3 regions of the Enterobacter hormaechei subsp. xiangfangensis genome follow, and region 3 is predicted to be linked to each of the others. Evidence: riboswitches for the same ligand, from Rfam matches in the RefSeq annotation. Region 3 holds a riboswitch; each other region holds the start of a gene.
What was found. A riboswitch is a leader RNA that binds a small molecule or an ion and turns the genes downstream of it on or off. The one in region 3 is predicted to bind thiamine pyrophosphate.

Region 1 (4,648 bases), 1.9 Mb from region 3:
CAGCAGGGGAGGTAATGGGCTGTTTATGTGGGTAAAAGATGGTTACTTAATGAACTATCACCACAAGGCGGGTAAGGTGATTTGACTCCCCCAGCGCCTTTAAGTTACTGTATTTGTGGGAAATTAATTGTTATTTCGTAATGGTGTTGCCTGGCAAATTTTCAATTTACCCTCAAGAAAAAATTCCCAGCTTTTTTATCCACATATGAGAATCAATATCATTTGTAAACGATAGCTATTCTCAATACCAACCGGGGCGAAAGCCTTCGCCCCTCAGAGGGCCTCTGTAGACCCGCTTTCTGTATGCGCCTGTGGCGCTACAACTCTTAACCCTGTGGGTTTGTATTGCTTGCCACAAAATAACGCGCCACAGGCGCACAGGGGAGGCGGACGCCTCCAGGGTGGCCCGGCGGGGCCACTGGTCCATAGGGTAAAAGGACAGAATGGTATTGTGTTGTTATTAAGTAATTGAGAATAAAGGGATATCTGAGCGAGCGCACTGTAAGAGCGGAAGGTTGGACAATGTTTGACCAGAATGCAGGCCATCCGGTAGGGAGTGCCCCCAGATATTTGGCGAAAATACTCTCATCACCCGGGGCCTCAGATCGAGGGGCCTAGCAACAATATCCAAACTCCCGGATATTTTCCCACCCAACTGGAAGGAATCCGCCCCTATTTTCTGTTCGTGTATAGGTTAGGCTGAGGGAGGCTTGCCAATGTACACCCCCTGGATTTGGTGATCTGTTAAGTTATTGATTTTGATCGATTTTAGATCAATCATCCGTTGCCGGGATTACCCCCCACCCAGACGGATGGCACACAATGAATAACGATAAAGCAAACCACCCTAAACACTTCCAATACTTGGGCCGCATGGTCACTGTTTACCCTACATACATCATTATTGACGGTATCAAGATCAGCCGTTCCCGTCTTTCCTTTGCATTCCAATTGGAATTGGCAAAAGCACTTCGACTGCATGAAGAAAGCGTATGCAGAAAATAAATTTCATTTAAATCTTCACGACTGAATAATTTACTTAAGCCGCCTTATGGGCGGTTTTTTTTTGTGCCTGCCATTTATCTGTGGGTCACAACGTGAGACACAAACTGGGACACAGAGGATTTTTTAGGGTTGAGTCTTTGGCTTCCCGCTGGCATGATCCAGAACAGGGATTAACGGGACGTTAATCGCAAGCTTTTGATTTTGTTTTATTTGACTCGGGGTGCCCTTCTTTGTGAAGGCTGAGAAATACCCGTATTACCTGATCTGGATAATGCCAGCGTAGGGAAGTCAGATGCCTACCCGGTCATCGCTTCTTCACGCACGGCAGGAGCGAAACCATGCAGCCTGACCTGCTCGACTCACACGTTTTACATCAATTCCGAACCCGTTCCCCGCTCACGCACTGTATGACCAACGATGTCGTGCAGACCTTCACCGCCAACGTGCTGCTCGCGCTGGGCGCTTCCCCGGCAATGGTGATCGAAGCCGAGGAAGCGGAACAGTTTGCCGCGCTTGCCGATGCTCTGCTCATCAACGTGGGTACACTCACCGCACCGCGCGCCCAGTCGATGCGTCGGGCTATTGAGAGCGCTGTAGCCGCGGGCACACCCTGGGTTCTGGATCCGGTTGCGGTTGGCGCGCTGGCGTTCCGCACCCGTTTTTGCCAGCAAATATTATCCCTTAAACCTGCGGCCATTCGTGGAAACGCCTCCGAAATCCTCGCCCTTGCCGGAATGAGTGCGGGCGGGCGCGGGGTTGATTCCACCGATACGGCAGCGAGCGCGTTGACCGCTGCGCAGACGCTCGCCCGTCAGACCCATGCCGTTGTGGTCGTCACAGGAGAAGTGGATCACATCACTGATGGTCAGCGAACCCGTACGGTCGCGGGCGGCGACCTGCTGATGACCCGCGTGGTAGGAACTGGCTGTGCGCTCTCGGCGGTCGTCGCCGCCTGCTGCTCGCTGCCTGGCGACAGGCTTGATAACGCGACGGCTGCCTGCGGCTTTATGAAGCGCGCAGGGTCAGTTGCCCTGACTCAAAGCCGGGGGCCCGGCAGCTTTTCCTCCGCGTTTCTGGACGCGCTTTACGCGCTGGAGGAACAGGTATGACACGCATAAATGCCCTGACTATTGCGGGAACCGATCCCAGCGGCGGAGCGGGGATCCAGGCAGACCTGAAAACCTTCTCTGCGCTCGGCGCTTATGGATGCTCGGTTATCACCGCGCTGGTGGCGCAAAACACGCGCGGTGTACAGTCGGTGTATCGCATTGAGCCGGATTTTGTCGCCGCACAGCTGGATTCGGTATTCAGCGATGTACGTATCGACACCACCAAAATTGGCATGCTCGCAGAGGCGGACATTGTTGAAGCGGTCGCGGAACGTCTCAAACGTTATCAGATAAAAAACGTGGTGCTCGATACCGTGATGCTGGCCAAAAGCGGCGATCCGCTGCTCTCCGCCTCGGCCGTCGACACCCTGCGTAAAAAGCTGCTGCCGCAGGTGGCGCTGATCACGCCAAACCTGCCTGAGGCCGCCGCGCTGCTGGATGCGCCACACGCGCAAAACGAACGTGAAATGAAAGAGCAGGGCAATGCGCTGCTGGCGATGGGGTGTCGCGCGGTACTGATGAAAGGCGGTCATCTCGATGATGCAGAAAGCCCGGACTGGCTCTTCACCCACGATGGCGCGCAACGTTTCACCGCCCCGCGCGTACGGACCAAAAACACCCACGGCACGGGCTGTACGCTCTCGGCGGCGCTGGCGGCGCTGCGTCCCCGAAACGCGAACTGGGCGGATACGGTACAGGAGGCGAAGATCTGGCTCTCGGACGCGCTGGCAAAAGCCGATTCTCTGGAAGTGGGTCACGGTATTGGGCCGGTTCACCATTTTCATGCATGGTGGTAAGCCGTATACTGGCATAAAACCTTATGCCAGAGAAAAACAGAGATGGAACAAGCGCATACCCGGTTAATTGCTCAACTCAAGGAACGAATTGCCGCACCGGACAACACGCCGCTGTATCTGAAATTTGCCGAAACGGTTAAAAACGCGGTACGCAGCGGCGTGCTCGCGCACGGTAATATTTTGCCTGGCGAGCGCGATCTGAGCCAGCTTGCCGGTGTGTCGCGCATTACGGTGCGTAAAGCGATGCAGGCGCTGGAAGAGGCTGGCGTCGTCACCCGCGCGCGTGGATACGGGACGCAAATCAACAATATCTTTGAATATTCGCTAAAAGAGGCGCGCGGGTTTTCTCAGCAGGTGGTGCTGCGGGGCAAAACGCCCAACACGCTGTGGGTTAATAAACGCGTCGTGAAATGTCCGGAGGAGATCGCCCGCCACCTTTCCCTTGCGCCAGACAGTGATGTATTTCTGCTTAAGCGCATCCGCTATGTGGATGACGATGCAGTATCGATAGAGGAGTCCTGGGTACCAGTAGGATTAATTCCCAACCCGGACGACATTGGCGTCTCGCTTTATGATTACTTCCGCAGCCAGAATATCTTTCCGCAGCGCACCCGGTCCCGCGTCAGCGCCCGGATGCCGGACAGCGAGTTTCAGGCGCATATCAAGATGGACGATAAGATACCGGTGCTGGTGATCAAGCAAGTCGCGCTCGATCAACAGCACCGGCCAATTGAGTACAGCATCAGCTACTGCCGCAGCGACCTATACGTCTTTGTGTGCGAGGAGTAGGGCCTCGCGCGTGGGGGCGCAGTCGCCACCGCGATGGCTGACTACCCAGGCGGCTACGGCATTGCCAAGCTGCACCGCCTCTGGCAGTGACCATCCCGCGGCCAGACCGGCAAGGGTACCTCCCGCATGGCTGTCACCCGCGCCGATGGTATCGACCACGGTAGCAGGAAACGCCGGAACGTGTCCGGAAGCGTCACCGTCATACCAGACCGCCCCGTCTTTATCATGGCGTACGATCAGCGCAGCGCCAAACCTCTGCTGCCACCGTGTGCCGAGCTCTTCCACGCTTACGCCAAGCCATTCTGCGGCAAGTTCCGCCTCCTGACGATTAAGCGAGACAATCGGTTTGCAGGCCATAATCCTTGCCATCAGCGGGTCGGGAATATCCGCGATGCGCGGACCGAAATCGATAAAGAGCGTCGCATCCTGAAGACTTTCCAGCCAGGCCGTCAGCAGCTCACCGCTGGGGGACGCCAGCTGGTAGCCGGACAAAGAGATCAGGCTCCCTGCCGGCACGCTTAACCCGTCCAGCCAGCGCTGCTGCCACTGATTCTCCACGCCGCTGAACGACATAAAGGTCCGTTCACCGTCAGGCTCCACCAGCGCCAGGCACCAGCCGTTATCACCCGTTTCCGCTTCCACGGCGCTGTGCAGATCCTGCTTCGCCATGGCGTTACGGATAATATCGGCCCACACGCCGTGGCCGACAGGAAGCGCGTTTTGCGCAGCAATGCCGAGCCGCTTTAGAGCGATGGCGATATTCAGCGCGCAGCCGCCAATATTCACTCCCTGTTGCTTCAGTTCGATATCACACCCGCGCCAGGGCAGGGCGTAGGCGTCGGCAATCACGTCGATGACCGCCGCGCCGAGCACCGTTACGGGACGCGTGGCGTGAAGGGTTTCGAGACGGCGGGCAAAAGCACTCATACGCCCTCCCTGTGCTCCCGG
Region 2 (4,648 bases), 470 kb from region 3:
GCCCATCATGAAGGCCACCAGCATAAAAGCGGCGTACACGCCATTCAGGCGTCGCCCCATCGTCATCAACCAGAGCATGCGCAAGTCCTTATGAAAGCGAATCGAAATTGGGTGAAATAGTAAACGAAAAAAGCCAGCAAAAAACATTTTGCTGGCGGGTGATTAGCACCAATACTCAGTCACACATGATCGAGGCGAGTTAGCGAGAAGAGGTCGGTTTCGTAACGTCCCACTGCATCAGATCTTCCAGTATTCTCAGCCGCTGCTCTGCGCACTGGCGGGCCAGCCAGGACACTCCCTTTGTCGCTGAAAAATAGTGCTGATAAAACTGACGTGCGGTAGACCTCTTCATAATTTACCTCCTCGCTTCATCGATAAGGATTATTGGCTTAATATAGGGATTAATAAATTGCTGATTTTTTGTCAGGAGTTCCCCTTTTATGCCTTCTGGTCGTCTGCAACAACAATTTATCCGCCTCTGGCAGTGCTGTGAGGGGCAATCGCAGGAAACCACGCTCAACGAGTTGGCTGACCTGCTTAGCTGTTCCCGCCGCCATATGCGCACGCTGCTCAATACCATGCAGCAGCAGGGGTGGTTAAGCTGGGAAGCGGAGGCGGGACGCGGGAAACGCTCGCGGCTGACCTTTCTCTACACCGGGCTGGCATTGCAGCAGCAGCGTGCAGAAGACCTGCTCGAGCAGGACCGTATCGATCAGCTGGTCCAGCTGGTGGGCGACAAGGCCGCCGTGCGCCAAATGCTGGTCTCCCATCTCGGACGCAGTTTTCGTCAGGGCCGACACATTCTGCGGGTGCTCTACTACCGTCCGATGAAAAATCTGTTGCCCGGCACGGCGTTACGGCGTTCTGAAACCCACATGGCCCGACAAATCTTCAGCGGCCTGACGCGAATAAATGAGGAAAACGGGGAACTGGAGGCGGATATCGCGCACCACTGGCAACAGCTTTCCCCGCGCCACTGGCGCTTTTTCTTACGCCCCGGCATTCATTTCCACCATGGACGCGAGCTGGAGATGCGCGACGTTATCGATTCCTTAGAGCGAGCCCGCACGCTGCCGCTCTATTCGCATATCTCGCGGATCCACTCCCCAACGGCCTGGACGCTGGATATTGAGCTATCGCAGCCGGACAAATGGCTTCCGTGGCTTCTGGGCTACGTCCCCTCAATGATCCTGCCTGCCGAGTGGCGCTCCCTGAACAATTTTTCCAGCCAGCCGATTGGTACGGGCCCCTACTCCGTTACACGAAACAACAGTAATCAGCTGAAGATCCGCGCCTTTGATGATTACTTTGGCTACAGGGCGTTGATCGACGAAGTGAACGTCTGGGTGTTACCGGATCTCAACGAAGAGCTGAGCGCAGGCCTGACCCTGGAAGGGCCAACAGCCGGTGAAAAGGCGTTCGAAAGCCGCCTGGAGGAGGGCTGCTACTACCTGCTCTTTGATAGCCGCAGCCATCGCGGGGCAAACCACGACGTACGCAGGTGGATAAGCCATATTCTTGCCCCTGCTAACCTGATTTATCACGCAGAGGAGCAATACCAGACCTGGTGGTTCCCGGCCTATGGCCTGCTTCCGCGCTGGCACCATGCGCAGCCAGTGCGCAGTGAAAAACCTGCCGGACTGGAGACCATCACCCTCAGCTACTATCGCGATCACATTGAGCACAGGTTTATCGCAAGGATCATGAGCACGCTGCTGGCAGCCGAAGGCGTGACGCTGGCGATACAGGAAGTCGATTATGATGAATGGCATCGCGGAGACGTCATCAGCGATATCTGGCTCAACAGCGCAAACTTTACGCTGCCGCTTGATTTCTCGCTCTTTTCTCACCTGTACGAAGTGCCCCTGATTCAGCACTGTATCAACCGGGACTGGCAGCAGGACGCCGCACGGTGGCGGGCAGGAGAAATGGATCTGGCCGCCTGGTGTCAGGAATTACTGGCCGGGCAGACGATCGTACCGTTGATTCACCACTGGCTGCTGATCCAGGGCCAGCGCAGCATGCGCGGCCTGCGGATGAACACCCTGGGCTGGTTTGATTTTAAATCCGCCTGGTTTGCGCCGCCGGAGCCATAACGCTTTCGTAATATTCACCAAATCATTACAATAGCGCCGTTCTCAACGGGGTGCTGCATCACAGATGTGCGCTGAGATAATACCCGTCGAACCTGATCCGGATAACGCCGGCGAAGGGATTTGAGGCTGTCTCTCAAAATCCTTTGCCACTCAACCCTGAGGTGCAAAGTGTTAAAAAACGTTCTTCCTCTGCTGGCGCTGTTTGCGCTGCCTGTTTTTGCTAAGCCTGTTCTGACGGTCTACACCTACGACTCCTTCTCCGCCGACTGGGGCCCTGGCCCGGTGGTAAAAAAAGCCTTTGAAGCGGACTGCAACTGCGAGCTGAAATTCGTGGCGCTGGAAGATGGCGTCTCGCTGCTTAACCGGCTGCGCATGGAAGGCAAAAACAGCAAAGCCGACGTGGTGCTCGGGCTGGATAACAACCTGCTGGAAGCCGCCACCCAAACCAGACTGTTCGCCAAAAGCGGCGTGGCGGCAGATGCCGTTAACGTACCGGGCGGCTGGAAAAACGACACCTTCGTTCCCTTTGATTACGGTTACTTTGCGTTTGTCTACGATAAAAACAAGCTGAAGAATCCGCCCAAAAGCCTGAAAGAGCTGGTCGAAAGTGACCAGAAATGGCGCGTGATTTACGAAGATCCGCGTACCAGCACGCCGGGTCTGGGGCTGCTGCTGTGGATGCAAAAAGTTTACGGGGATAAAACGCCGGAAGCGTGGCAGAAGCTGGCCGCGAAAACCGTTACCGTCACCAAAGGCTGGAGCGAAGCCTATGGCCTGTTCCTGAAAGGCGAAAGCGACCTGGTGCTGAGCTACACTACCTCTCCGGCCTACCACATTATCGCCGAGAAGAAAGACAACTACGCCGCCGCGAACTTTGCTGAAGGGCATTATTTGCAGGTGGAAGTGGCCGCCCGCACCGCCGCGAGCAAACAGCCGGAGCTTGCCGAAAAATTCCTGGAATTTATGATCTCCCCGGCATTTCAGAACGCTATTCCGACCGGCAACTGGATGTACCCGGTCACTGACGTTGCGCTGCCGGCAGGCTTTGAGCAGCTAAACAAGCCGCAAACCTCACTGGAATTTACGCCGCAGCAGGTTGCCGCCCAGCGCGCCGCATGGATTAGTGAATGGCAACGCGCCGTCAGCCGCTGATCCCCGGCTGGTTAGTTCCCGGGCTGCTCGCCGCCGTACTGATGGTCGTCGTCAGCCTGGGTGCATTCCTTGCGCTGTGGTTTAACGCGCCAGAGAGCGATCTGCTCGCCCTCTGGCACGACAGCTATCTCTGGCACGTCATCCGCTTCTCCTTCTGGCAGGCGTTTCTCTCCGCGCTGCTGTCGGCGATCCCGGCCATTTTCCTTGCACGCGCCCTCTATCGCAGACGTTTCCCCGGCAGGCTTGCCCTGCTGCGGCTGTGCGCGATGACGCTGATCCTGCCCGTGCTGGTGGCGGTGTTCGGCATTCTGAGCGTCTACGGTCGGCAGGGCTGGCTGGCATCCCTCTTCAACCTGCTTGGTCTGGAATGGACCTTCTCCCCTTACGGCCTGAAAGGCATTCTGCTGGCGCATATTTTTTTCAATATGCCGATGGCGACGCGCCTCTTTTTACAGGCGCTGGAAAACATTCCCGGTGAGCAGCGTCAGATTGCCGCCCAGCTTGGCATGCGCGGCTGGTCGTTCTTCCGCTTTGTCGAATGGCCGTGGCTGCGACGCCAGATTGCTCCGGTTGCCGCGCTAATCTTTATGCTCTGCTTCGCCAGCTTCGCGACCGTACTTTCTCTCGGCGGCGGGCCGCAGGCCACCACCATTGAGCTGGCGATCTATCAGGCCTTAAGTTACGACTACGATCCGGGCCGCGCCGCGCTGCTGGCGATCGTGCAGATGGTCTGCTGCCTGGCGCTGGTGTTACTCAGCCAGCGGCTAAGTAAAGCGATCCCCACAGGTAGCAATAACCTGACAGGCTGGCGCGATCCGCAGGACAGCCTGCACAGCCGCGTCGCGGATTTTATGCTAATCGCATTGGCACTCCTGCTTCTGCTGCCCCCGCTGCTGGCCGTTATTGTTGATGGCCTGAATCGCAATGTGTTGTCGGTACTGCAACAGCCTGTCCTGTGGCAAGCAACGTGGACCTCATTGCGCATCGCGCTGGCTGCCGGGCTACTGTGCGTGATCCTGACCATGATGCTGCTCTGGAGCAGCCGCGAACTGCACGCGCGTCATGCCCGTAAAGCCGGACACGCGCTGGAACTGACGGGTATGCTGATCCTGGCGATGCCGGGCATTGTGCTGGCGACCGGATTCTTTTTACTGTTCAACAGCACCATCGGCCTGCCGGAAAGCGCCGACGGCATCGTCATTTTTACCAACGCACTGATGGCCATCCCTTACGCGCTCAAGGTGCTGGAAAACCCGATGCGCGACGTCAATAGCCGCTACAGTTTGCTGTGTCAGTCGCTGGGCATGCAGGGCTGGCAGCGTCTGAAGGTGGTCGAACTGCGCGCGCTAAAGCGTCCGCTGGCCCAGGCGCTGGCGTTTGCCTGCGTGCTGTCGATTGGC
Region 3 (4,648 bases):
GGAAATCAGGCTGGTACATTATGCCTCCTCTTTTTTGAGGTAGATTTCGCCGCCTTTCGCGCGGAAGGTTTCCGACATGTCCGCCATGCCGACTTCAATGGTCTGCGCGGCGGCGTAATCGCGTACTTCCTGGCTGATTTTCATCGAGCAGAATTTTGGTCCGCACATGGAGCAGAAGTGCGCGACTTTGCCCGATTCCTGCGGCAGGGTTTCGTCGTGGTAGGCGCGGGCGGTGAACGGATCGAGGGCCAGGTTAAACTGGTCTTCCCAGCGGAATTCAAAGCGCGCTTTGGACATGGCGTTGTCGCGAATTTGCGCGCCCGGATGGCCTTTCGCCAGATCCGCCGCGTGGGCGGCAATCTTGTAGGTAATCAGTCCCTGCTTCACGTCCTCTTTGTTTGGCAGGCCGAGGTGCTCTTTCGGTGTCACGTAGCAGAGCATGGCGCAGCCGAACCAGCCGATCATCGCCGCCCCAATGCCTGACGTGAAGTGGTCATAGCCCGGCGCGATGTCAGTTGTCAGTGGCCCCAGCGTGTAGAACGGTGCTTCGTGGCAGTGCTCCAGCTCTTCGGTCATGTTGCGACGGATCATCTGCATCGGCACATGGCCCGGGCCTTCAATCATCACCTGCACGTCGTACTCCCAGGCGATTTTGGTCAGCTCGCCCAGCGTGTGCAGCTCGGCAAACTGCGCCTCGTCGTTAGCATCGCGGATGGAGCCAGGACGCAGGCCGTCGCCCAGCGACAGGGAGACGTCGTACGCGGCGCAAATTTCGCAGATTTCGCGGAAGTGTTCGTAGAGGAAGTTTTCCTGATGATGGGAAAGGCACCATTTCGCCATAATCGAACCGCCGCGTGAGACGATACCGGTCAGACGTTTCGCCGTCATCGGCACGTAGCGCAGCAGCACGCCCGCGTGGATGGTGAAGTAGTCCACGCCCTGTTCCGCCTGCTCCAGCAGCGTGTCGCGGAACGCTTCCCAGGTGAGGTTTTCGGCGATGCCGTTGACCTTCTCCAGCGCCTGATAAATCGGGACGGTGCCAATCGGCACCGGGCTGTTACGCAGGATCCATTCGCGGGTTTCGTGAATATAGCGGCCGGTGGAAAGGTCCATCACCGTATCCGCGCCCCAGCGCGTCGACCAGACCAGCTTTTCCACCTCTTCTTCGATGGATGACGTCACCGCTGAGTTGCCGATGTTGGCGTTGACCTTCACCAGGAAGTTGCGGCCGATAATCATCGGCTCGGATTCCGGGTGGTTGATGTTGGCGGGGATAATGGCGCGCCCGGCGGCCACTTCATCACGCACAAATTCCGGCGTGATGTTCTCCGGCAGGCGAGCGCCAAACCCTTCACCCGGATGCTGGTGGCGCAGCACTTCGCTGCGGATGCGCTCGCGGCCCATGTTTTCGCGGATGGCGATGAACTCCATCTCCGGCGTGACGATACCCTGGCGCGCGTAGTGCAGCTGGGTTACGCATTTGCCCGCTTTAGCGCGTTTCGGCGTCAGCAGGCCGGTAAAGCGCAGCGCGTCCAGACCGTCGTCGGCCAGGCGTTCTTTGGTGTACGCAGAGCTGCGCACGCTCAGTTCTTCGCAGTCGTTACGCGCCTCTATCCACGGCTGGCGCAGCTTTGCCAGACCCTGCTGGACGTTGATAGCAACATCAGGATCGCCGTACGGGCCCGAGGTGTCATACACCGGCACGGCTTCGTTGTCTTCAAACTGCGGGTTGTCTTTGCTGCCGCCGATAAGCGTCGGGCTGAGCTGGATTTCGCGCATCGGGACGCGGATATCAGCCTGTGAGCCGGAAATGTAGATGCGTTTCGAGTTCGGGAAAGCGGTGCCTTCCAGGGTGTCGATGAAGCGTTGTGCGTGTTCGCGCTGTTCGCGGCGGGTCAGTTTTGCAGTAGACATAGCTCATTCCAAAAGTGAAGGACATGGCTTGTCAGACGACGGATGAAGCAAGAGAAGATCGCCTCAGGGGCGATACAACAGCAGTGTGACTCTTGTTCCCTTCGCAGGTATTAACCTGATCAGGTTCCGCGGATCCCGAATTAACGGTCTCAGCCCGTGCTTTCACACTGGGCACTCCGACAAGAAAAATCCCCCTCCGCAGAGGGGCGAATGGTTGTAAATTACTCGTTAACGATTAAGAACTCAAGCAGGGCGCGCAACGTTATCGCTGGTGCTGATATTCAGGTTGTTGTCCAGCACGAGGGCGATGAGCTTGTCTTCCAGCGTGAATCGCTCTTCCAGCGCTTCGCCAAGGTCGGAAAGCGCCTGCTGAAACTCAAGATAGTTATCGTGATCGATAGCGTTCTCCAGCGCGGAATCGTAGTAGTCCATGATCCGCTGGGTGTTGGCTTCCAGCAGCGGACAGAGTTTACTGGCCGCTAAATACGGCGTTGTCCCTTCCATTTCGCGGATAATGCGTTCATAAAGGTTGAAATGGCCGTCGGAGAGGTAGTCGACAAGGCTCTGACAAAAATCATCCAGCGCTTTTTCGTTCAGCCGCATAAAGGATTCTTTGCCAGGCTTAAGACCGACCAGATTGTAATACGCCACAAGGAGATGCTTGCGCACATGTAGCCAGCGATCCACCAGGGTGTTACTTCCTCCAACGCGCTCAGTCAGGCTTTCCAGCTGGTTTAACATGGTCGACTCCATAAGGTTTAGAATGGGATCTGCTTATCCAAAATGTAACCACAATGCTAACAACATGTCAGTGAAGCGAAGGTAGTGCAATAGATATGGATCGTATTATTGAAAAATCAGATCTGGGTTGGTGGATCGTCAGTCACGAGCAAAAGTTGTGGCTGCCCGGTGGGGAGATACCCTACGGTGCGGCAGAAATCTTCGATCTCGTCGGCCAACCTGCGCTGCGGATCGGCGAGTGGCAGGGCGATCCGGTATGGTTGATCCTACAGGCTCGTCGTCAGGATATGGGATCCGTTCGTCAGGTGTTGGATCGGGATGTCGGCCTGTTCCAGCTGGCGGGGCGCGGCGTGCAGCTGGCGGAGTTTTACCGCTCGCACAAATACTGCGGCTACTGCGGCCACACCATGCACCCGAGCAAAACCGAGTGGGCAATGCTTTGCGGCCACTGCCGTGAACGCTACTATCCGCAAATCGCACCGTGCATCATTGTCGCCATCCGCCGTGATGATTCCATCCTGCTGGCGCAGCATACCCGTCATCGCAACGGCATTCATACTGTCCTCGCCGGGTTCGTGGAAGTCGGCGAAACGCTGGAACAGGCGGTGGCGCGCGAGGTGATGGAGGAGAGCGGCATTAAGGTGAAAAACCTGCGCTATGTGACGTCGCAGCCGTGGCCGTTCCCGATGTCCCTGATGACCGCGTTTATGGCGGAATACGACAGCGGCGAGATTGTTATCGATAAGAAAGAGCTGCTGGAGGCGAACTGGTATCGCTACGACGATTTACCGCTGCTGCCCCCGCCGGGAACGGTGGCGCGTCGCCTGATAGAAGATACCGTGGCAATGTGTCGGGCCGAGTATGAGTAGTGTTACACTGACGGACTGACGCAATAAGGAACTGCAAAATGACCGAACTGAAGAACGATCGTTATCTGCGTGCGCTGCTGCGCCAGCCCGTTGATGTCACCCCGGTGTGGATGATGCGCCAGGCGGGACGCTATCTGCCAGAGTACAAAGCCACGCGTGCGCAGGCGGGCGATTTTATGTCGCTGTGCAAAAACGCCGAGCTGGCCTGTGAGGTGACGCTCCAGCCGCTGCGCCGCTTCCCGCTCGATGCCGCCATTCTTTTTTCGGACATTCTCACCATTCCGGATGCGATGGGCCTTGGGCTCTATTTCGAAACCGGCGAGGGCCCGCGCTTTACCTCTCCGATCAAAAGCAAAGCCGACGTTGATAAGTTGCCGATCCCCGATCCGGAAGGCGAGCTGAGCTATGTGATGAACGCCGTGCGCACCATTCGCCGCGAGCTCAAAGGCGATGTGCCGCTGATTGGCTTCTCCGGTAGTCCGTGGACGCTGGCCACCTACATGGTGGAAGGCGGCAGCAGCAAAGCCTTTACCGTCATCAAAAAGATGATGTACGCCGAGCCGCTGGCCCTGCATGCGCTGCTCGACAAGCTCGCGAAGAGCGTCACGCTCTACCTCAACGCGCAGATTAAAGCAGGTGCGCAGTCGGTGATGATTTTCGACACCTGGGGCGGCGTGCTGACCGGACGTGATTATCAGCAGTTCTCCCTGTACTACATGCACAAAATTGTCGATGGCCTGCTGCGTGAAAACGAAGGCCGTCGCGTGCCGGTGACGCTGTTTACCAAAGGCGGCGGCCAGTGGCTGGAAGCGATGGCGGCCACCGGCTGCGACGCGCTGGGCCTCGACTGGACCACCGATATTGCCGATGCGCGCCGTCGCGTGGGGGACAAAGTGGCGCTTCAGGGCAACATGGACCCGTCCATGCTCTATGCACAGCCTGCCCGTATCGAAGAGGAAGTGTCGACTATACTGTCTGGTTTCGGCCAGGGTGAAGGCCACGTCTTTAACCTCGGCCACGGCATTCATCAGGATGTGCCGCCTGAACACGCAGGCGTATTTGTGGAGGCGGTGCATCGGCTTTCTGCCCAGTATCATAAGTAAGGAGTGGTTATGGATCTCGCG

Region 1: linked by a shared signal. The riboswitch ahead of thiM (hydroxyethylthiazole kinase) and the one ahead of thiC (phosphomethylpyrimidine synthase ThiC) in region 3 are both predicted to bind thiamine pyrophosphate.
Region 2: linked by a shared signal. The riboswitch ahead of thiB (thiamine ABC transporter substrate binding subunit) and the one ahead of thiC (phosphomethylpyrimidine synthase ThiC) in region 3 are both predicted to bind thiamine pyrophosphate.

What each region holds. Positions count from the first base shown of each region.
Region 1 is NZ_CP017183.1:3,021,112-3,025,759, reverse strand. It holds TPP riboswitch at 1,212-1,308, shown strand; gene thiM (hydroxyethylthiazole kinase) at 1,344-2,114, shown strand; gene thiD (bifunctional hydroxymethylpyrimidine kinase/phosphomethylpyrimidine kinase) at 2,111-2,911, shown strand; gene BFV63_RS14475 (GntR family transcriptional regulator) at 2,954-3,700, shown strand; gene BFV63_RS14470 (PfkB family carbohydrate kinase) at 3,674-4,627, opposite strand; gene BFV63_RS14465 (ADP-ribosylglycohydrolase family protein) at 4,624-4,648, opposite strand, start outside.
Region 2 is NZ_CP017183.1:734,547-739,194, reverse strand. It holds gene BFV63_RS03550 (sugar efflux transporter) at 1-78, opposite strand, end outside; gene sgrT (glucose uptake inhibitor SgrT) at 200-352, opposite strand; gene sgrR (HTH-type transcriptional regulator SgrR) at 441-2,096, shown strand; TPP riboswitch at 2,133-2,233, shown strand; gene thiB (thiamine ABC transporter substrate binding subunit) at 2,265-3,248, shown strand; gene thiP (thiamine/thiamine pyrophosphate ABC transporter permease ThiP) at 3,224-4,648, shown strand, end outside.
Region 3 is NZ_CP017183.1:264,073-268,720, forward strand. It holds gene thiE (thiamine phosphate synthase) at 1-19, opposite strand, end outside; gene thiC (phosphomethylpyrimidine synthase ThiC) at 19-1,914, opposite strand; TPP riboswitch at 1,994-2,103, opposite strand; gene BFV63_RS01305 (Rsd/AlgQ family anti-sigma factor) at 2,158-2,655, opposite strand; gene nudC (NAD(+) diphosphatase) at 2,751-3,524, shown strand; gene hemE (uroporphyrinogen decarboxylase) at 3,563-4,627, shown strand; gene nfi (deoxyribonuclease V) at 4,637-4,648, shown strand, end outside.